DNA from 4 places in the Novosphingobium mississippiense genome. Region 1 is predicted to be linked to each of the others. Evidence: predicted binding sites of a transcription regulator. Region 1 holds the regulator's gene; each other region holds the start of a gene.
What was found. Region 1 encodes LexA, which represses DNA repair genes until DNA is damaged. Its sites were predicted from a motif close to GTTCCNCNCTTGTTCT; they were not measured.

Region 1 (5,554 bases):
GCGCCTGGCCATCGCATCGGGGATCATCACCATGACCGCAGATGCGCTCGAAGCGATCCGCGCCGGCAACGCCCCCAAGGGCGACGTACTGGGAACGGCACGCATCGCCGGCATCATGGCGGCCAAGAAAACATCCGAACTGATCCCGATGTGCCACCCGCTGCCGCTTGATGCCGTCAACATCGATTTTCGTTTCGAGAACAATGGCATCCGCGCCATCGCCACCGCCTCGCTCACGGGCAAGACAGGAGTTGAAATGGAAGCGATTACAGCCACTTCCGTATCGCTCCTGACAATCTATGACATGGCCAAGGCCCTCGACAAGGGCATGGTGATCGGCGAGATTCGCCTCATCGAAAAGCGCGGCGGAAAGTCCGGCGTGTGGATGGCGGCCGGCACGATCTGATGACCGGACATCCCATGCTCACGCTCGAAGAAGCTCAGGCCCAATTGCTCCGGCTCATCGAACCGCTACCAATCGAGCGCGTCGATGTCCCCGGCGCCCTCGGCCGCTATCTGGCCGAACCCTTGCTCGCAAGACGGACGCAACCCGCACATGACGTCTCGGCGATGGATGGCTACGCGGTGTCCGAAGGCGACATCTCCGGCCCGTGGCATGTCGTGGGTGAAAGCGCAGCCGGGCACCCTTACGATGCGGCCGTAACGCCGGGGCAGGCGGTGCGCATTTCCACCGGCGCCCTGCTCCCCGTCGGAGCGGGTGGCGTCATCCTGCAGGAAGACGTCAGCCGCGATCAGCATCGCGTCACGCTCACCGGCGAAGGCCCCTCTCCGCTGCATAAGCATGTTCGCCGCCAGGGAATGGACTTTCCCGAAGGCCAGGAAATCCTTCCCTCAGGCACCCGCATCGGCGCAGCTCAGGCCGCACTCGCGATCGCCGCGGGACACAGGCATCTGCCGGTTCGCAGGATACCCCGCCTCGTTGTGATCGACAGCGGGGACGAACTGGCCGCTGATCCAGAATGCTGCGAACCGCACCAGATACCCGCCAGCAACGGCGCGATGCTCGCCGCAATGGCGCAGAGCCTTCCGGTCGAAGTCAACCGAATCGGCCCGGTGAGCGACAATCTCGACGCCTTGATCCACGCCTTCGAATCCGCTGGCGATGCAGACATCATCGTCACCAGTGGCGGTGTTTCCGTCGGTGATCACGATCTTGTCCGCCCCGCACTGGAAGCATGGGGTGCGGATCTGGATTTCTGGCGCGTGGCAATCCGGCCGGGCAAGCCGCTGCTCGTCGCCCGCAAGACACATGGCGCCCGCCAACAGATCGTCATCGGATTGCCCGGAAATCCGGTTTCCAGCCACGTCACCGCATATCATTTCATGCTGCCTGCTCTTCGCGCATTGCTCGGCGCAAATCGGCCTGCGCCTATGCCGTTGCTAAGCCGGCTGGCCACACAACTGCCGCCCTGTGGCAATCGGCGCGAATTTCTGCGCGGCCTTTGGGATGGAGAAACCGTGGCCGTGCATACCCTCCAGGACAGTGGCGCGCTGGTCTCCTTGGCCACAAGCAATATCCTTATCGACCGCCCTGCCAACGCACCTGCAGCGCAGCCCGGCGATCCGGTTTGGGTATACTTGCTCCAAAATGGCGGTATTGCTTGACGTTACCGGATTCGTTGCTTAATTGTTCCCTCATTGTTCGCGAACGAACCTCCATGTGTTCCTCGCGAAAGGAACAGGCCGCCGATCGCGGCCATGCAGGTGAGGCAGCCAGATGTTGACGCGCAAGCAGCACGAATTGCTCCGGTTCATACAAGTGCGCCTGGAAGAGAGCGGCGTCTCGCCCAGCTTCGAAGAAATGAAGGATGCACTGGACCTCAAGTCGAAGTCCGGCGTGCATCGTCTAATTTCGGCGCTGGAAGAGCGTGGCTTCATCCGCCGCCTGCCCAACCGGGCCCGCGCTCTCGAAGTGCTTCGCCAACCCGACGACGTTACCAACAAGGCGCCTGCCCCTGTGGCACCGCGGGAAGCGCCCGTCGCACTGCGCCCAGCACCGCGCGCGCCCGAGCCGGCCAACGACGTGATCGAGATTCCGCTGCACGGCCGCATTGCTGCTGGCGTTCCGATCGAGGCTATCGAAGGCCAGTCGATGCTGCCGGTGCCGGCAGCGCTGCTGGGCTCCGGCGACCATTACGCGCTTGAAGTATCTGGCGATTCGATGATCGAGGCGGGCATTCTCGATGGCGACCTTGCGCTCGTTAAGCGCACCGATACCGCGCGTGATGGAGAAATCGTGGTCGCGCTAATCCGTGGCGAGGAAGCCACCCTGAAGTATCTGCGCCGCGACGGCCCCAAGGTTCGGCTCGATCCGGCGAATGCCGCATATGAAGCGCAGATCTATGGTGCCGAGGAAGTGCAGGTTCAGGGCAAGCTGGCAGGTATTCTGCGCCGATATCACTGAGAGACAGCGACTCTGGCGGCATGAATTTGTCGCCGGAATTCCTTACAGGCTCAAGGCTGGTCGCATTTCTCAGGGATGCCACCAGCCATGATCCCCTTGGCTCTGGGCAACCGTTCGCAACACCTGCCCCTTCAGATCTATGGCGATGCCACCGGTCTGCTTCAGCATCGGGCGATCAATCTTCAACCATCGGGGCTTGCAGCCTTGCGGCAATGAACGATCGGCAATGACGATGTCGGCGCGATCACAGGCGCGGGCCAGCGAAGGGATCGGGACATAGGCGTCGCTCCGCGCGATCAGAACATGCCACGCCCTCCCACCTCGCTGAAGGGTCGCCGCACAAAAGTCCTGATTGCATCGCACCTGAGGCTGCCCGGCGAGCGGAAGCGGAGCTTCATGCTGCCCGGCGGCCTCCATCAGATTATCGAGAGCGTAGCCGCTCTTGCTTTCCCGCAGCACGGCCAGACGTTTACCATCAACGGCCATGCCAATGTAGTGGCCATCGCTACTCACCAGAATGTCGGGCGGAACGACAAACGCCAATCCAACGACACCTGCAATCGCCGGGATCAGGCCAAAGAAGCGCTCTTTTCCCGACCACAAGGCCAGCCATAGGCCGCCAGCCACAAAAAGCAGGAAATGCGGCGTCCCCATGACCGGAAGCAGGCGAACCGCCCCCGGAAGGTCCGAGACGACATGAGCCAAGCCGAGAAGCAACGCTATCGCGTGATCGGCAAGCCACCACAACGGCGCCCCAAGGCCGACGATGTCGAGAATGAGCGCCATCGCCACCAGCGGCATCACTGCGAAAGTCGTCAAGGGAATTGCGACAAGATTGGCCAGCGCGCCGTACATGCCCGCCCGGTGGAAGTGATAGAGCGCGATCGGCATCAACACCAGGTCGATAGCCACGCCGGTCACCAGCATAAGCGCCAGAGAACGCAGCACTCGCATCGGCACGCCTTCGTCGCGCGGCGCCATCCACCGGCGCACCGGCCCGGCTTTCGCCACCACGATCAGTGTCAACACCGCGGCAAAACTCATCTGGAAACTGGGGCCGACGATGGACTCCGGCCACAACAGCATCACGATGAATGCCCCCGTCGCCAGCATACGGACCGACAGAGCCTCCCGCCCCAGCAGCAACGCCCCAAGCACCAGCAATGCGCCCGCACACGATCGCACGGTGGGCACCTGCGATCCCGTCAACAGGGTGTAGCCGATTCCCGCCAAGCCACCCAATCCCGCAGCCACGATCGGAAGGCGCCATCGCAACGCAATCGCGGGAAAAGGCGCCAACAGGCGAATGGCAAGAAAGTAGACGGCACCTATCACCGCGCTGACATGAAGGCCGCTGATCGAAAGCAGGTGCGCCAACCCAGCGTCACGCATCGCACGGGCGTCATCTGAAGCGATCGCGCCCATGTCCCCGGTTGCGAAGGCTATGGCGATGCCCGCCTTGCTACCCGCAAGTCTGGAGCGGATGTGCCCGGAAAGATCGGAGCGCCAAGCGGCCAGAACATCGGCGCGATCACCCGCCTCCAGTTCTTCGACCGGCGCGAGTACCCGCCCCGAAGCGGAAAGCCCCGCAAACCATGCCGCACGGGCGAAATCGTAGCTGCCCGGCAACATCGGTGCCGCCGGTGGAACCAGCCTGCCGCGGAACCGGATCAATGCGCCCGTTTCCAACGATCGACCGTTTGCGACGCCGATCTCGTCAGGCAGACTGACTCGCACCTTGATCGCCCTGCCGCTGCTCGGCTCTCGCATAGCCACGGTCAGACGGTTCTGACCAAACGCCGGCATTTCCTCGATCGCGAGCACCCGAGCCTCAAACGTGCCAGACAGAGGGCGTGGAATCGGGGCCGTGCCGATCGTCGCGGAACGCCCCCACGCGGCCAGGCAACCAAGCGCCAGAACAGCCATCAACGACATGATGGCGAGGCGCAGGAGCGGAAAATCCTCCCGACTGTGCCGCCAGACGCCGAGTCCGATTGCAGCCACCGCACAAATTGCGCAAAATGCAATCCACCAACGTGGGTCGGGCATGGTAAACCACGCCGAAATTCCGGCCCCAAAGCCTACCGCAAGCCATGGCCCACGGTCGAAAGTGCAGTTCGAAAGAAAACACTCGACACCAGCCAAACTGCTCGACATGTGGCTCTGGCTGATCCATGGGCGATGCTGCAATGCAGCGGCTCCGGCGAGGGCCGGAACATCGGGATCATCGGTCGTGGCGGCTAGGCTGGCCATGGCTGACATAAGGACGGAAGGTAAGAGCAATGGCAAGCGGCAGCGCATCGAGCGGACAGGCGGATGGAAAGACCGTCGTCACGCGCTTTGCCCCCTCGCCCACGGGTTTTCTCCATATCGGCGGCGCCCGCACGGCGCTGTTCAACTGGCTCTACGCCCGCCACTTCGGCGGCAAGTATCTGCTCCGCATCGAAGACACCGATCGCGCCCGTTCGACGGAGCCGGCGATCGAAGCCATTTTCGATGGGTTGAACTGGCTTGGCCTTGGCGGAGACGAGCCGGCGGTTTTCCAGTTCGCGCGTTCTGATCGCCACGCCGAAGTCGCAGCGGAACTGATCGCCAACGGCCACGCCTATCGCTGCTATCTCACTTCGGAGGAACTGGCCGAGCGTCGCCAGAAGGCACAGGAAGAACGCCGCCCGTTCCGCATCGACAGCGAATGGCGCGATGCCGATCCGTCGACCTGGCCCGCTGACCGGTCCTACGTCGTGCGCGTGAAGGCGCCGCGCGAAGGCGAGACGACCATCCAGGACCTCGTCCAGGGTGAGGTTACCGTGAAGAACGAGGAAATCGACGATTTCGTCATCCTGCGTTCGGACGGCACGCCCACATACATGCTGGCGGTCGTGGTTGACGACAACGATATGGGCGTGACGCATGTGCTGCGCGGTGACGACCACCTCAACAACGCGTTCCGCCAGCTGGTGATCATCCACGGCATGGGCTGGAACGTGCCGGTCTACGGCCACGTGCCGCTGATCCACGGTTCGGACGGTGCAAAACTGTCCAAGCGCCACGGCGCGCTGGGCGTCGATTCGTATCGCGACGAGATGGGCATTCTGCCCGAAGCGCTGTTCAATTATCTACTGCGGCTCG
Region 2 (5,554 bases), on a different replicon from region 1:
CGCCTTGCGGCGTGAACCGCCGTATTTGGTGATGACCTCGATGTCAGGATTGTCGATTAGCGCGGCATGGATGTCATGCGTGTGGGCGGGCGTCAGATTATAGATATCTTCATAGAATTCGAGAACGCCCCGCGCATCGCCGGCCTTGGAGATCAGCCGAGGTATGTCTTCCATCAACTGGTCCTTGGCTTGTTGGCGGCCCAGTTCGTCGAAGAGATACAGCAATCCCTCGTCCCTCGGATTATAGCTGAGCATGTGTAGGCCTGGCCGGCCGTAATGTGCCTGCTGCGAGGCATTTTTGTGTAGGATGTCGTTGTAAACCTGCCGTGCGCGGTAGGAGTTTGCGAAATGGACGAACCAGTAGCGCCAGCCCTTGGGATTGTGGATGGAGAACGGACTGACATACGGCGCGCTATTTCCGAGGGCTTCGAAAACAATGCGTTCGGCGGCGCCAAGCCATTCCTTGCGGCTCATCGCACCCTCGAGCGCGGCAAGATCGTCAGGGGACAGATCGAGATAGCTGAGCTGGCGAGCCAGCAGCATACGATTGTTCTTTCGCAGGAAAGCGAGCAGCGCCTCGATCATGAATGTATAGAAAATCTCGACCGATCGGCGCGAGCGCATGATCGCCATGATGGTGTTTAGCTGTACGTGGCTGTGACCGCATTGGTCGAGGTTGAAGACGACATTCGCGTAGCCCTCACGTGAGAGCGTGGCCTCAATCTGCGGATAGATTGCCTCGAATGGACCATTGAGAAACTCGGTGCGGATGTGGAGCTTGGGGCATTCCTGGCGCGCCAGCGCGAGCACAGGGGCCATGTTCTGCTTCAGGAGCTCGACCGCATCACGTTCGCCGTCGTTGAGGATGAGGAGGCACTCAATCTCAACCAGCGCGAGACCCTCGGCTGCGCGCCGAATGTTGACCTCATTGAGCGTGCTGCGAAGCACCTCAACAAAAATCAGCGGGGACCCCGGCGCCCCACACTTGTACATGCCGGCGCCGGAGAATCCATCGACAATCGAAAACCGAAACTTGGTCTGCTGGGGATGACCCAAGCGAACCTTCAGGTATTCCGTAAAATACTCACGCAGAATCCGATGCTTGCGCCGCGAGTGCTCCTCAAGCGTTGCACCATCGACCCATTCGTACGCCTTTTCGACCATTCGCCCCCAGCAGCCCTTCTCAGATATGCATTTGCGCTACCTGGGGCATCTCGTCCCAGGTCTGCCCTCGATAGATCCGGCCGTTGGCCTTCTTCGAGCGCCGCTTATTGTCCTTCCCCCAGGTTCCCCATTGCTTGAAGAAGAATGCCGTATCGTAATCGCAACATTGCTCATGAATCTCGTCAATCCATTCCTCACGGATTGGCCGCGCCGATCGCCCGCTTTCACCGCCAACGATCGCCCAATGGATACCGGAGAGATTGACCGGTCCAACGGACCCAATCAATGGCTCGAACGAGATGAAGCGGATTGAGGCAGGAACCTGGCGCAGATAATCGATCCGCGCTGCGGCGTCGGCATCCTCGACACTGGTGCCGAGCCAGACGTTGGGCAGCACCACGCCCGGCATCCGGCCAAGTAACTGGACCATACGCTCGGGCCGCTTGGTGAGTATCTGATAGGAATGGCGCGGCGTCTCGCGCATGACCCGCCAAACTTGTGCAATGAAATCGTCGCTGACATCGTCGTGGAACAGATCGCTCATCGAATTGACGAAGATCTTGCGGGGCTTTTTCCACTTCCGCGGAATGTCAAGCGAAGCGTGGTCCTCGCGCGCAGTGCCAGTCCAGATGGTGCGCTTGCCGCTCTTGCGTGTGAGGCCGACATATTTCTCAATCTTCATCGCCTCCAGCCGGCGTGCCATCTCCATGGCATAGCAATGGGTGCAGCCTGCCGAAACAATCGTGCAGCCAGCTACTGGGTTCCAGGTCGCGTCCGTCCATTCGATTTGCGTTTCAGCCACGGCCCCGCTCCCACGTGCTTCCTGACTCTGAGATAACTGCCGTGAACAAGGTCTCAGCTAAAGCGATGCCCCGTCCAAACTGACGACTCGCATTTCTCACCGATAACGGAAACGTGAACAACCGAGGTGGTGACGAGTTTGGAAACATAGGAAATTCGCATTGCCAGACAGGAAACACCTGCATTGCCAGCCTTGTCGACTCGTGTCACTTCGATAATTGTCGGCTTGGTTTTGCAAGCGTTGCCGCCGACGTGCTGGCGGAGCGCGGACCGGATAAGGTCTATCAAGCGCGACTTGCCCCTTCCACCACACGCTCGCTCAAGCTGACCGATAGCCGGCGCCTCGGCGGTTAGCCCCGATGCGATCTGACTCATAGCGTCCATCGAAAAGTCAGAGGGAAATCGGATGATGTAAAAGCCGTTCGCGTCATTCGTTGCCCTATTAGTCCCTTGGCGTGCGGGCGCACGTCTATTTCAGCGTTGTACCCTGTAGTCGTCGTCGGGCACCTGCTTGCGTTGCGCCCAGTCGAGAAACTTAAGCGTTCCACTTGCACGCAGCTCCGCCGCGAGGCGGGCCAGCCGCCGCCGGCGCACCCCATGCTTGGCCAGGACAGCTGGCCAAACGTCGCCATACCGGACTGATGCTGGACCTTCAGGGATCATAGCAATCAATGCGGCGCGCGCCGCCACTTCCTGTTCCGCCATCCACTTCGCGGCAAACTCGTTCCCGGTCGGGGTGCCGGCGAACATGTCGTCCATCAACGTCGCTTGCGCGCGCTTATCGGCCTTGAGCTGGTCACGGACCAGATCCTGCGCTTTAAGAGCGTCGTGCTGGCATTCGCGAAAGACTTCGATCCCGACATCGCTTCGGGTCGCATAGATAAGCGAGTAGAACGTACGATCCTTCGTGGGATATAAGACCGGCGTTTCCATGACGTGCGGATACCGACCGAGCCGAGCAATCACTTCGCTGATAGCCGACACCAGGACGTCCTTCCGCGCGTTCGCGCCGCGATCCATCGGATCCGCGGCAAGTTCTGCGAGTTGCTTCCTCCAGTCCGTCGCAGGAAGTAGGGCATCGAGACCCGCCTGGATCGCGGGTTGGTCCATCATCGCGAACCGGTTGATGAAATCGAACATGAAGTTGAGCACGACTTCGGTGTTCGATCTACCGATGAGCGGCGCCACTGCGCTCATGTCGATCTTCCACCCTTTCGGGTCCATCAAAACGAAGGTGAATGCACCGGGTGGTATCGTCTTTATAAGGTCATCGACGAGAGGAACGAACTCACCCGAAAACGTCTTGATCCGAATGTCCGGATAGAGGGGAATGACCTCCAGCAGCCTACGATATGCCTCTGGATCGCGCTCGACGAGCAGCGCTGTCATCGTGACGTCCACCCCCTTGATGCGCTTCCACTCCGCCTTAGCCCTTCGAAGAGCTTCTAGAGCGATGCCGAAGGACGTATCTTCAAAACTCTGTCCCTGATCCTTCCATGGACCGCTGAAGCCGTCGATGTAGACCACGTCCCGGTAGACGCTCGCGACCTTGAACACCAGCCGCTCGACGTAGTCGGCAAGGAAATGGTGCTTCACATAGGCCTGTTCGCGGCCCGCGTAATTCGACAGATGGGGACGCATCAGGCAGCCCGCGACTCAACAGCCACAGGAAGTTCGTTCCACTCCCGCCCGTCAAGTTCGCGCCCGCCGGACTTGGGCCGAATGCCGCCCCACTGCTTAAAGAAAAAGGCGACGCCTTGGGCTGCGCACTGGTCGCGTACCTCGCGCGCCCATTCGATCGCCATCGGGCGCGCCCCCGGTCCGCTCTCACCACCCGCGATGACCCAGTGAATATCGGAGAGGTCGACCTTACCGATGGCGCCGATCAGCGGCTCAACGGATAGGAAGCGAACACCCGCGGGCGACTGGCGGAGGTGGTCGATGCGCGCGCACGATCCACCGTTCTCGACTGAGACACCCAACCAGATGTGTGCCGGTGGTGAGGCATGGCGGTAGCGGCTCCTGAGATAGTCGCGCATGAGTGAGCTACGCTTCGTCAGCACTTGGAACACGTGCCAGTCTGCCTTCTCCATAGTCTCAAATACACGATCAATGAATTCGGACGGCACATGCTTGTGGAACAGGTCGCTCATCGAATTGACGAAAATCATTCGTGGACGCTTCCACGCCAGCGGCTGCTCCAGGCGTTCGGGCCGTAGGATCAAGTCGAAGCCGTGTTCAAAAGGATGCCCAGGAATATCGCGCCAACGTTCAGAGAAGCGCTCGGCATAGCAATTGTCGCAGCCAGCGGTGATCTTCGTGCAACCCGTGACCGGATTCCATGTCGCATCAGTCCATTCGATTGCGCTGCCGTCTGCCATTCCACCCCCCATGAGAACATATACAGAACAATGCCACAGCACTATTCGCGTTGCAACGCCGATGCGCCATCCCGCGTAAGCGTCCGATTTTAAAGGTCGGTCGCAGAAAAATGCCCCCCTAACCGCTGTTGCATGGTAGGATGCTATCCAGTCTCGGAGGTTGGCGCATGACCTTAGTCATCATTGCGGTTCTCTTTGCTTTGGCGCTTTGTGGCCTAGCTCGATCGGCTAATGCCCGGTTCCGCCTTGAAGATCGATTGCCGATGCAGTGGTGGCTAGACGGGAACGTGACCTGGTCGGTGCCGCGGCTAGTGGCCCTCGCTTTTATTCCGGCGCTGGCATTCTGTGTGCTTCTGAGTTTTGTCGTTTTGTCACTCAACATGCAACCGAGGCCAGGCCAAGAGGGCATGGTAGTTCCGACACTCATCGGGATTGGTGCTTTGTTCGTTCTCATCCAGCTTCTTCACTTCTGGATGATCGACAAGACTCTCCGCAGGAACGGCAGCTGACCACTCAAAATGGGCGCTCACTCCAGCGGGGTGGGCCAGTTCCACGGTAGCAATTCATTGACCCGGTTGATCGGGTGGCCCTTGCCGATGCGATCGAGCACATCCGCGAGCCACTCCTGCGGATTGACGCCGTTAAGCTTGGCCGTTTCGAGCAATGAGTACATGGCGGCAGCTCGCTCACCGCCGCAGTCGGCGCCAGCAAAAAGCCAATTCTTCCTGCCGAGGCAGATACTCCGCAGGGCATTCTCCGCCGGATTATTGTCGATCTCCAGCCTGCCGTCGTCGGTGTAGGTGAGCAGTTGCGGCTTGAGCTTCACGGCATAACGCAGCGCCTCGGCCAGCGGCGACCGGGCCGATGCCTTGGACAGTACGTCATCGGCCCAGACGAAGAACTCCAGCGCCTTGAGCTTCGAGAGCTTACGGGCCTTGCGACGAAAATCCGCCGGCTCACGCACGATCTGCCGCTCGACGTCGTAAAGCGCGCCGATCATCTGCAGGCCCTTGAGCGCAACTGAGTGCGGATCCGCCTTGTAGACATCGTTGAGTTTGCGCCGCGCATGCGCCCAACACGCGACGGGCGTGATCGGGGCTGGCTGGCGATCACTCGCGTAGAGGCGCTCGAAACCGGCATAGGCATCGGCTTGCAGGAAGCCTGCGAATGTCTTGAGGTGCTCACGCGGTCGCTCGCCCTTGCGATCG
Region 3 (5,554 bases), 760 kb from region 1:
GCCAAGGCCGACGTCGTAGAAGGCGATCTCGTCATTGGAGAACTTCAGATCGTCGAACAGCAGGCGGAACGTCAGGTTCGCCAGCGTATCGCCGATCTTGTGGACGAAGATGAACGTCAGCACCAGCCACGCGCCGTTGCGACGGAAGAATTCCCCGAAAGGCCCGGCGATGGAGTTCCACACTTCCACCACGCCACGCTTTTCGACCACCACCTTGCGGCGTTCAGGCTCACCCAGGAGAGCCGCCGTCAACATGGCGGGCAGCGCGAAGAAGGCACAGGCCGCGTAACCCACGCTCCACCCGTGGCGGGCGGCAAGCACCAGTGCCAGCGCACCGGCGCCGGCCGAACCGATGCGCCAGCCGTACTGGCTCATGCCCGATCCGGTGCCCAACTGGTATGGCTTCAGCGTTTCGATACGATAAGCATCGATCACGATGTCGAAGCTGGCGCCCGCCGCGCCCACCAGCACGGCGGCAATCACGGTCGCGCCGATGTCGGCGGCGGGATTGACGAAGGCCAGGTTCAGCACCGCCGCGATCACCAACAGGCCGCAGACCATCATCCACGAAACGCGCTGCCCCATCTTGCCGATCACCGGCAGGCGCACGCCATCGATGATCCAGGCCCAGAAGATTTTGAGGTTGTAGACCAGAAAGGCCAGCGTGAAGGCGGTGACGGTCTTCTTGTCGATCCCGTCCTGCGCCAGGCGCGTGGTCAGCGTGGCACCGATCATCGCATAGGGAAATCCGGAGGATAGCCCCAGCGCGAAAGCGGCCAGCGATTCTTTCTCGAAATAGGGTTTTACCGCATCCCAGACGCCGCGACGTTGTTCGATGCTATGGGCGTCCACGCAGTGATCTCCAGTTTCGACACGCGAATAAGCTGATTTGCCGCACCCTAACGCGGCCTTGGCGCAAGGGAAGGCTGGATGAAGCGACGATCAACAGGTATGGGCGGGCAAATGTCCAAACCTCCTTTTAAATCCGGCGGCCCGAAGCGTGGCGGCGGCGGCTCGCGCGATGGCTCCTTCCGGGACGGGCCGCGCAGTGGTGGCTCCCGCGGTAACAACCAGCGCAGCGATGCCCCGCGCGGTCGTGGCGATGGCCGGCGCAGCGAAGATTCCGGCAACGCCCGTCGCGACGACAGGCCCACTTATTCAAGCGGTTCGCGAAAGCCCGATGGCGGCAAGTCCTTCGGCAGCCGGCCCTATGGCGAACGGAAATCCGACGCCTATCGCAACGACGAGCGCCCTCGTGGCGACCGCAATCGTGACGAGCGCAGCGGCGGTCACCGTGACGACCGGCGCGATGATCGGCGCGACGGGCAACGCGGTGACCGGCCCGCATACGGCCGAGGCCCGCGCAAGGCCGATGACGGCAAACCCTTCGGCGGCCGCCCTTATGGCGAGCGGAAATCCGGCGAATATCGCAGCGATGACCGCCCCCGGGGCGACCGCAATCGCGACGAACGCAGCGGCAGCCAACGTGATGGCCACCGTGATGGACAGCGCGACAATCGGCGCGATGATCGGCGCAGCGACGGGCCTACGTACAGCCGTGGCCCGCGCAACAAGGCCGAGGATGGCAGATCCTTCGGCAGCCGGCCCTATGCCGGCCGGTCGGAACGTGATGGCAGCGCCTTCCCCCGCAACGACCGCTTCCGTGACGAGCGCCCTTCCAGCGAACGTCGCCATGAAGAACGTCGCCCTCGGCCCGTCCGCACGGCGCCACGCGCTGCCGCGCCCACGGCCAAGACGGCGGGAATGCCGGTGCGCGAAGGCGAACGCATCGCCAAGCTGCTGGCCCGTGCCGGTGTCGCCAGTCGCCGCGAGGCGGAACGCCTGATCATCGAAGGCCGCGTGCGGCTGGGCGAAGATCTGATCGAAACGCCCTCCACCGTGTTGCCCAACCTGCGCGGTGTGACGGTCGACGGCAATCCGGTGCGGGAGGCGGAGGAAACCCGTCTCTTCATCTTCCACAAGCCGTCGGGCCTGATCACGGCCGAGCGTGACCCGATGGGCCGCCCGACGATCTACACCGCACTCGACAACGCCCTGCCCGATGGCGCCGGCCGGGTGATGCCGATCGGCCGCCTCGACCTCAATACCGAAGGCCTGCTGCTGCTGACCAACGACGGTGAGTTCAAGCGCCAGCTGGAACTGCCCGCCACCGGCGTGCCGCGCACCTACCGCGCGCGCACCTTCGGCGACATCACGCAGAGCCAGCTGGAAGACCTGATCGAGGGAATCGAGATCGATGGCGTGATCTATGGCAAGATCGACGCCAACATGGAGCGCCGCACCGGGCGCAACCAGTGGATCGAAATGACCCTGACCGAAGGCAAGAACCGCGAAGTGCGCCGCGTGCTTGAGCATCTGGGCCTGCAGGTCAGCCGTCTGATCCGCATTTCCTACGGCCCGTTCCGCCTGCTTGACCTGCCCAAGGGGCTGGTCGTCGAAGTCAGCGAGCGTGAGTTGGAGAACTTCCGCCGCACGCTGGCCCAGAACAGCGCGAAAGCCGCGCCGAAGGACGGGCCAAAGGATGGAGGCGAGGCATGAAGCCCGCCAATGTGCGGACCGGCCTGCGCATCGTCGCAGGCGAATGGCGCGGCCGCAAGCTGGCAACGCCGGAGGGCGACACCACGCGCCCAACGGCCGACCGCACGCGTGAGACGCTGTTCTCCATGCTGGCGAGCCGCCTTGGCACGTTCGAAGGGCTGAAAGTGGCCGATCTCTTCGCGGGATCGGGCGCGCTCGGGCTTGAGGCGCTGTCACGCGGCGCCGCGCACTGCCTGTTCGTAGATCAGGATCCCGGCGCGATCCGGGCGATCCGCACCAATATCGCCAACTTGCACGCGCAAGCGCAGAGCGACGTGCGTGCCGGGTCCGTCCTCTCGCTGGGCGCAGCGAAGGACACGCTGGACCTTGTCCTGCTGGATCCGCCTTACGACACCGGCGCGGGGGCGGTTGCGGTGGACAAGCTGAACCGGCTGGGCTGGATCGGTGACCAGACGTGGATCAGCCTCGAAACCGGGCGCGACGAGAATGTGTCGATCCGCGGCTTCGAGGTCGAATCCACGCGTGACGTCGGCAAGGCGCGGCTGCACATACTGCGCCGCACCCCCGACTGACCGCCGTTACTCTTGCGACAGAAGACTACTTCTTCTTGTGGCCGGATGACTTCTTGGTCGCAGCCTTGTGCGTCATCCCGATCTGGCTGGGATTGATGCAGCTGTCCTTCACCGTCGAAGAACAGACCTTGTAGGTCTGGCCATCGATGGAAACCTCGGTCGGTCGGCCACGGCTGTCACGCGCCGTTACGTCAGCCTTCTGCGGCGCGGCGTCCTGGGCGATGGCGATGGCTCCAAGCGGGGCCACGACGGCGGCGGCAGCAAGTATAAGCAAGTAGCGGGACATCCGGATTTCTCCATCTGATGAGACGAACCCCGCCCGGTGAAATACACCGGGCGGGGTTCGGTTCCAACTATACTTTTCCAACCATGCTTTTTGGGGCCAGTCAGACGCCGCCGCGATTGCGGCAATTGTCCGTCACCGTCTTGCTGCATTTCGGATAGGTCTTGTTCATGGCCGTTGCCGGCGGCGGCGTCAGCGCGCCCTTGTAGGGGCCGCCCTGATAGTTTTCGTCCGCGGGCATGGCCGGTGGCACCGACTGTGCCGCCATCTTGGGATCGGGCACGCCGGTGGTGGGCATCCCCTCACCCGGAGGGTTCGCCTGCGCCGCCGGTGTCGTGGGCTTCTGCCCATTAAGCTGCTGGGCCACTGCGTTCCACGCGACCTGCTGCTGTTCCGGGCTCATCTTGTAGATCTGGCCGCGCTGGTCCGGCGTCAGCGCCCAATAGCCGCGCTGCTGCTCTCCCGTAAGGTTCCAGAAGTAAGCCTTGTATTCCGGAGTCCACGAATCGTAGTCGGCCTTCATGTCGGCCGGCCAGGAATCGTAAGTGGCCTTCTGATCGGCCGTCATGGCCCCGGAATCGGACGGCGCGGCCGGCGACGGTGGCGCTTCCGGGGCGGGGTCGGTATCTCCCATAGTGCTCTGGGCAAGGATCGGGCCGGAAAGTGCCGCCAGCGAAAGCGCTGCGACGCCGGCCAGAAGTTTCGTAACCATGGCATCTCTCTCCATGTTTATCGCTATGCGAAATCGACGCCCGGCCCCGGGGATTGTTCCGGCGATGCGACGAAGCGACCTTGCGCCACGACGCCCCGTTCCCTAGATGTTCACGGGTGAACGATCTGCAATCCTCCCAGCCTGACGCCTCTTCCGACCCCTTGATCGAGGGGCTGAACCCGCCCCAGCGGGAGGCGGTGCTGACCACGGAAGGCCCGGTGCTGATGCTGGCAGGCGCAGGCACCGGAAAGACCGCGGCGTTGACGCGCAGGCTGGCGCACCTCGTCCGCAGCCGGCTTGCCTGGCCGAGCGAGATCCTCTGCGTCACCTTCACCAACAAGGCCGCGCGCGAAATGCGCGAACGTGTGGGGCACCTGATCGGCCCTGCCGTTGAAGGGATGCCTTGGCTTGGCACCTTCCATGCGATCGCCGCGAAGATGCTGCGCCGCCATGCCGAACTGGTGGGGCTGCAACCGAACTTCACGATCATCGATACCGACGATCAGCTTCGCGTCCTGAAGCAACTCATCCAGGCCGAGGGGCTGGACGAAAAGCGCTGGCCCGCCCGCCAACTGGCCGGCTGCATCGATCGCTGGAAGAATCGCGGCCTCAACCCCGCCGACCTCGATGCCGGGGAAAGCGAAGCCTATGCCAACGGGCGGGGGCAGAAGTTCTACCAGCTCTATCAGGATCGCCTGAAGACGCTGAACGCCTGCGATTTCGGCGATCTGCTGCTCCACATGCTCAACATCCTGCGCACCAATCGCGATGTGCTGCAGCAGTATCAGCAGCGCTTCAAATACGTGATGGTGGACGAATATCAGGACACCAACCAGGTTCAGTACCTCTGGCTGCGACTGATCGCGCAGGAGCGCAAGAACATCTGCGTGGTGGGCGACGATGACCAGTCGATCTACTCCTGGCGCGGCGCCGAAGTGGCCAATATCCTGAAGTTTGAAAAGGATTTCCCGGGCGCCAAGGTGATCCGGCTGGAGCAGAACTATCGCTCCACCCCGCAGATCCTGGCCGCCGCCTCGGGCCTGATCGGCGAGAATACGCAGCGCCTGGGCAAGACCCTGTGGACCGAGCGCCACCCCGGTGAGAAGGTGCGCGTGATCGGCGTGTGGGACGCGCCCGAGGAAGCACGCCGCGTGGGCGACGAGATCGAGCGACTGGAGCGCGAAGGCGCACCGCTCGACCAGATCGCCATCCTCGTGCGCGCGCAGTACCAGACGCGCGAGTTCGAAGACCGCTTCATCTCCATCGGCATGAAGTACCGCATCGTCGGCGGCTTCCGCTTCTATGAGCGCGCCGAAATCCGCGACGCCCTCGCCTATCTGCGCGTGATCGCACAACCTGCGGACGACCTTGCTTTCGAGCGGATCTACAACGCGCCCAAGCGCGGCCTTGGCGCCAAGGCGCTGGAAG
Region 4 (5,554 bases), on a different replicon from region 1:
AGCTGCTGGGGATTTCACCGAGCCTGATCCACGGTTGGAGGCGGATGCGGCGGGAGGCAGAGAAGATTGCCAGCGAACCGGTCCAGTTCATTTCCTATGGCACTGTGCCCGAAGGCACCGGTAGCCCTGTGGCTCCGCCGTTATCGACACCTCCTCCATCGCCCCTGACGCCGACACCTGCGGAAGAACTTGTTCGCCCCTATCCAGGTGCCCGGCCCGGTTCGATAGACATCGACCTGCCCGGGGGCACGCGCCTTTCAGTGGACAGCTATGTCAACGAGAAGGCGCTGGCACGCGTGCTGCGTGCGTTGCGGGATGTCTCATGATCTCGCTGGCGCCGGGGACGAAGATTTATCTCGCGAGCAAGCCGGTCAGCATGCGGCTCGGCTTCGATGGCCTGGCAGCGCTGGTACGGCCGCTGTTTGCGGTCGAGCCTTACGGCGGTCACGTCTTCCTGTTCCGCAGCAAGAGCGGCAATTACCTGAAGGCGCTGCACTGGGACGGCACGGGCCTGTGCCTTTTCGCCAAGCGCCTGGAGCGGCATCGTTTCGTCTGGCCGCCGTTGCTGGAGGGCGGTGTCGTGCTGACTCCGGCGCAGTTCGCGTTGCTGATCGAGGCGATGGATTGGCGGCGCACGGTGGCGCCTGAACCACCGCGCCTGCCGGTGCAGATTTGAGGCAACAATCGGAGTAATTCTGGGCTTTTTACTAGGGGCGGTGAAGCGATTCTGCTAGGGAGAAGCGTGTCTCCCGGCGATCTCGAACTCCCTACCGATCCGGCTGAACTGCGCGCGATTTTCGAAGCGATGCAAGCGCGCCTGGCTGCCTCGGAACAGGCGCTCGAAGCCGAGCGGGCCGCCCATGATGAGACCCGCGAACAGCTTGAGACGGCCCACAACTCGATCAAGCTGACCGCACTGCAGATCGAGAAGCTCAAGGTCCAGCTTGCCCGTCTTCGGCGCATGAAGTTCGGCCAGTCCTCTGAACGGCTTGCCTCGCAGGCCGATCAGCTCGAACTGACGCTGGAGGATCTGGAAGCCGAACAGGCCCATACCGAGTGCGTGATCGAGGGCAATGTGCCCGAGGATGCGCCGGGCAAGGCTCCGGCCCGCAAGCCGCGCCGCGCGCCACTGCCAGAACACCTGCCCCGCGATGAGGTGGTCCACGCCGCCCCCGATGCCGGTGATTGCTCCGTCTGCGGCGGCACGATGGGCAAGCTCGGCGAGGACGTGACCGAAGTGCTGGAGTATGTCCCCGGCCGTTTCCGCGTCGTGCGCCATGTCCGCCCCAAGCTTTCCTGCAATCGCTGCGATGCGATCAGTCAGGCGCCAGCTCCCGCACTTCCCGTGCCGCGCGGCCGTGCTGGCCCCGGCCTGCTCGCCCATGTCGTCGTCTCCAAGTTCGCCGACCACCTGCCGCTCTACCGCCAGTCACAGATATATGCCCGAGAGGGCTTGGAGATCAGCCGTTCGACCATGGCCGACTGGCTGGGCCAGGTAAGCTGGCTGTTGCAGCCGCTGGTTGACCGGATCGCCGATCACGTCATGGCCAGCCCCAAGCTCCATGCCGACGACACGCCCGTTCCGGTCCTGGCGCCGGGCACCGGCAAAACGCAGACCGGACGATTATGGGTCTATCTGCGCGACAACCGGCGATGGAGCCCGCTCGACAAACCGGCGGCGCTGTTTCACTATAGTCCCGATCGCAAGGGCGAGCGCCCGCGCGAGCACCTCGCGACCTTCGCAGGATTCCTGCAGGCCGACGCCTATGCCGGTTTCGAGAAGCTCTACGCACCCGATCGCAAGCCGAGGGCGATTACGCCTGTCGCCTGCTGGGCGCATGCCCGGCGCAAGCTGAACGATGTCTACAAGGCGGATCCGAACTCGGCCGCGTTCCAAGGCCTGCAGATGATCGCCGAGCTTTACAACGTCGAGCGGCAGATCGTGCGTGAACCAGCGGATTTCCGCCGCAAGGCTCGCAAGCTCTCGAAGCTCAAGGCACTGGATTTCTTCGTCTGGGCCGACGAGGTGCTGTCCAGGGCTTCAGCCCGGTCACCGCTGGCCGAGGCGCTGCGCTATGCCGTGAAGCTGAAGTCGCAACTGCTTGCCTATACCGAGGACGGAAGGCTGGAGATCGACAACAATCCGGCGGAGAATGCCCTGAGGAGCATAGCCATAGGCCGCAAAAATTGGTTGTTCGCTGGAGCCGACTGCGGCGGGGAGCGCGCCGCCGCCATGTATTCGCTGCTGGAGACGGCCAAGCTCAACGGCGTCAATCCGCAGGAATGGCTTGCCGACGTGCTTGACCGCATCGGCAAGGGCCATCCCATCAACCGGATCGATGAACTGTTGCCTTGGGCGTGGAAGGCAACGGATCGAGTCACTTGAGATGAGGCCGCCAATTATCCGGTGACGGACCTAATGGTGGTTCATGGTCTGATCGTTGCCGCATGCAATTTCCAGCATCGTTACGCCGTCTCCAGTTTGAGTAACTGGCGTCCAATCTTGACCTGATGGGACAAGTTTGGGGTCGTGCAAATCCGTCACGATATAGGTGTCGACGAGCATCATCCGCCTAGCGCAATCGAAGTGTTCGCGTCGCTTTATAACGGGTTCCATCCTCAACTCGGTGTCGACGGATGCAACGTCGCCATGCCGCTGCGTTGAGGAGAGATCGATAAAGCGCGGCCCCTGATCTGTTTCAGACAGACGACGCCAGCGCGCCACCGATCCTAACGACGTGGTCAGGCACTCATAGTCCTCCGCGAGCAAGCCAGATCGGCCAGGAATCAGCTTATACTCGTTATTGCATCGCGCACCGGCAACATTCTCGGCATCAGAACGCGCGTCCCACTCAACAAATCTTTTCGCGTAGCGATCGGCGGGATGGCTGCATCCGCTGATCGCCATAAGCATCAACAATAAAATCGCAGGCCGCATTTCCACTGCTTGCCTCCGATCCAATCAACAGCGCAACGAAAATCGTGGCTCCGGGATGACCTCTCAGCAACTCCCCACACTGAACGCCCGTTGTCTTCCGGAACGAAACCCAAAAGCATGTTCCATTCGCGGAGACCGGACGCTTACGTTTACCCGTCGAAATTGCTCCGTCGTCGTTTTCTTATGTTCCCAATATGTTCCGAATCGCGTTATTGGGACGGCATGTCTTCCGGCTTTGCCTTGCCCCCTTCGATTCCTCTGCCGCTCGGCGAACTGCCGCGTGAGTGGTGCCTTCGCGTTATAGGCGCAGCCGGCGCCGGCTTTCCCTCGCCGGCCCAGGACTGGGAAGAATCCGCGATCAATCTCGTAGAGCTGCTCCGGCTCGATCGCGCTGCCAGCTTCGTATTCCGGGTGAGCGGGCAGTCCATGGTCGATGCGGGGTTGTTCGATTCCGATGTCGTTGTGGTCGACAGGGATGCCAAGCCCGTGAACGGGCGCATCGTCATTGCCGTGGTCGATGGCGGTTTTGTCGTTCGCCAACTCTGCTTTCGCCACGGTGTCCCGATGCTCGAGGCGCGCAATAGCCGCATGCACTACGAGCCGGTCGTGGCGGACGAGACCGTGGAAGTCTGGGGCGTCGTGCGCGCGAGCGTGCGCAACCTTCAGGCTTAGCCCATGACCTGGGCCATCCTCGACATCGAGAACTTCTACTGCAGCGCTGAGCGCGTCTTCGATCCTTCGCTGCGCGGTGTGCCGCTCATCGTGCTCTCGAACGGGGACGGCTGCGCCATCGCGCGCTCGGCTGAAGCCAAGGCGCTCCATATTCGCATGGGCGCGCCCATGTTCCAGATCCGCGATGCGGTGGCGAGGCACGGCATCCAGTGCCGTTCCTCGTCCTACGAGCTCTACGCGGACATGAACCGGCGTTTCAATGCGGTGATTGCCGAGTTCACCGATACGGTCGAAATCTACTCGATCGACGAATCCTTCTTTCGTCTGCCGGTATTGCCGAGCGGCCTCGGCGACGTCGAAATGGCGCACCGTGTCCGCGCGGCCGTCAAGCGCTCGGTAGGCCTCCCCACCCGCATTGGCCTCGGGCCGACCCGCACACTCAGCAAAGTGGCAAACGCCCTCGCCAAGGCGTCCGAAAAGGTATGGGGCGGGGTCGTCGATCTGCATGACGAAGGCCTGCGGCGCCGGCTCTTGGCGGCCTGGCCGATCGAGGAAGTCTGGGGCATCGGACCTGCATTGGCGAAGCGACTGCGGCCGCTCGGCGTCCGGACGACTGGCGAGCTTGCTGCACTTCCCGCAAAAGTGGCGCGCGACGTGGGAACGGTCGTGCTCGAGCGGCTGGTGCGCGAACTCAACGGCATCGAATGCAGCGATTTCGAGCCGGAGCCGGCTGCGCTAAAGTCCACGGCGGTCACGCGCAACTTTGGCGAACCGGTTCGGGACGTCGAGGCGCTGCGTGAAGCCATGGTGCGGCGCGCCGTACGCGCGGCCGAGAAAATCCGTAACCAGCGGTTGCAGGCGAGCCGCCTGATTGCCTTCGCACATGGCAGTCGCTTCAAGCCGAACGCGCCTTCGGCCTCGCGCGTCGGGCGGCTTTCGCCTGCCAGCAACGATCCGCGCGTCATTGCCGGCATGGCCGGCAGGATGGCCGAGGCCATGTTCGAGGTTGGCGCAGTCTACACCAAGTGCGGTGTGATGCTCGAGGGACTGGAGCAGGAGGCGCAGGGGCAGCTCGACATGTTTGCCGCGCCCGATCCCCGGTCGCCGAAGCTGCTGGCCGCGCTCGACGAGATCAATACAAGGTTCGGGCGCCAGACCTTGCGGCTGGGTTCCGAAGGGATGGGCGTGAAGGCCTATGATACCAAGCGTGCCTTGAAAAGCCCCTCCTGGACCACACGGATCGATCAGGTTCCGGTGGCGCGGTGAGACTGCCGGCCCCCCGTGTAATGATCGAGCTGGTTGCTTACGTTTTCTCGATGAGGTGAACCTCGACGGTGAAGCCCATGAGTTCGAGCCTATTTGCCGCAGCCCTCAGGCTGACTTTGCTGAAGAAGGGCAGATCGACCTTTTTCGATCGCTTATACGGGTGGCGCATAATCCCGTAGACGATTCGATACTCGGCTGTCACCGGCTTCTTCTGTCGTCCGTCGGGAATTACGGCCTCGAAGCCGAACTTGCCCGTTGCCTTCTGTCTTTTCAGTGCCTTCGTGCGCATCTCGCCGCGGAACGTCGGGTCGCGGACGAACGATTCCGCCGAGACCACACCTTGGCTCCACAAGTGGCTGATAAGATCCGACGCATGCCCATCCTTCAAGTGGATGAAGGCCTTGTCGCGTGACAGAAAATCGCAGGGTTCGAGATTGGCACGGCCCGCACCCGCGGGCGACACCTTTACTTGATCGAGCATCAGCAGATCGGGCTTCTTATCAAGTTCGGTGATCAGTTCGCGCTCATTGATCGCCGTCGTTTTAGCTACGATTGGCGTTGCGCTTACGAGCTTGCGGAAGTCGGCCTCGACGCCCTTGTAGAAATTGCTCTCTACACAGTACCAGTCTCCGGCAAACAGAACGTAGGTCGTGCCATTGTGCACGGTCTCGAAGACCA

Region 2: WBP06_RS25110 (DUF5131 family protein) is a predicted target of LexA. The motif match lies at 4,360-4,375, and genes of this name have one in related genera.
Region 3: WBP06_RS10275 (ATP-dependent helicase) is a predicted target of LexA. The motif match lies at 4,224-4,239, and genes of this name have one in related genera.
Region 4: WBP06_RS25225 (LexA family protein) is a predicted target of LexA. The motif match lies at 3,124-3,139, and genes of this name have one in related genera.

Annotation. Positions count from the first base shown of each region.
Region 1 is NZ_CP147001.1:1,385,368-1,390,921, reverse strand. Features, by position in the region: gene moaC (cyclic pyranopterin monophosphate synthase MoaC) at 1-406, shown strand, start outside; gene WBP06_RS06515 (molybdopterin molybdotransferase MoeA) at 421-1,626, shown strand; gene lexA (transcriptional repressor LexA) at 1,739-2,425, shown strand; gene WBP06_RS06505 (ComEC/Rec2 family competence protein) at 2,495-4,678, opposite strand; gene gltX (glutamate--tRNA ligase) at 4,708-5,554, shown strand, end outside.
Region 2 is NZ_CP147003.1:1,512,137-1,517,690, forward strand. Features, by position in the region: gene WBP06_RS25090 (three-Cys-motif partner protein TcmP) at 1-1,164, opposite strand, end outside; gene WBP06_RS25095 (DUF5131 family protein) at 1,184-1,966, opposite strand; gene WBP06_RS25100 (hypothetical protein) at 2,020-2,340, opposite strand; gene tcmP (three-Cys-motif partner protein TcmP) at 2,440-3,606, opposite strand; gene WBP06_RS25110 (DUF5131 family protein) at 3,606-4,346, opposite strand; gene WBP06_RS25115 (hypothetical protein) at 4,514-4,855, shown strand; gene tnpC (IS66 family transposase) at 4,873-5,554, opposite strand, start outside.
Region 3 is NZ_CP147001.1:2,143,492-2,149,045, forward strand. Features, by position in the region: gene WBP06_RS10250 (MFS transporter) at 1-852, opposite strand, end outside; gene WBP06_RS10255 (pseudouridine synthase) at 964-2,559, shown strand; gene rsmD (16S rRNA (guanine(966)-N(2))-methyltransferase RsmD) at 2,556-3,131, shown strand; gene WBP06_RS10265 (hypothetical protein) at 3,157-3,417, opposite strand; gene WBP06_RS10270 (hypothetical protein) at 3,518-4,126, opposite strand; gene WBP06_RS10275 (ATP-dependent helicase) at 4,243-5,554, shown strand, end outside.
Region 4 is NZ_CP147003.1:1,535,925-1,541,478, reverse strand. Features, by position in the region: gene tnpA (IS66-like element accessory protein TnpA) at 1-326, shown strand, start outside; gene tnpB (IS66 family insertion sequence element accessory protein TnpB) at 323-676, shown strand; gene tnpC (IS66 family transposase) at 806-2,386, shown strand; gene WBP06_RS25230 (hypothetical protein) at 2,417-2,944, opposite strand; gene WBP06_RS25225 (LexA family protein) at 3,161-3,610, shown strand; gene WBP06_RS25220 (Y-family DNA polymerase) at 3,614-4,876, shown strand; gene WBP06_RS25215 (DUF6119 family protein) at 4,914-5,554, opposite strand, start outside.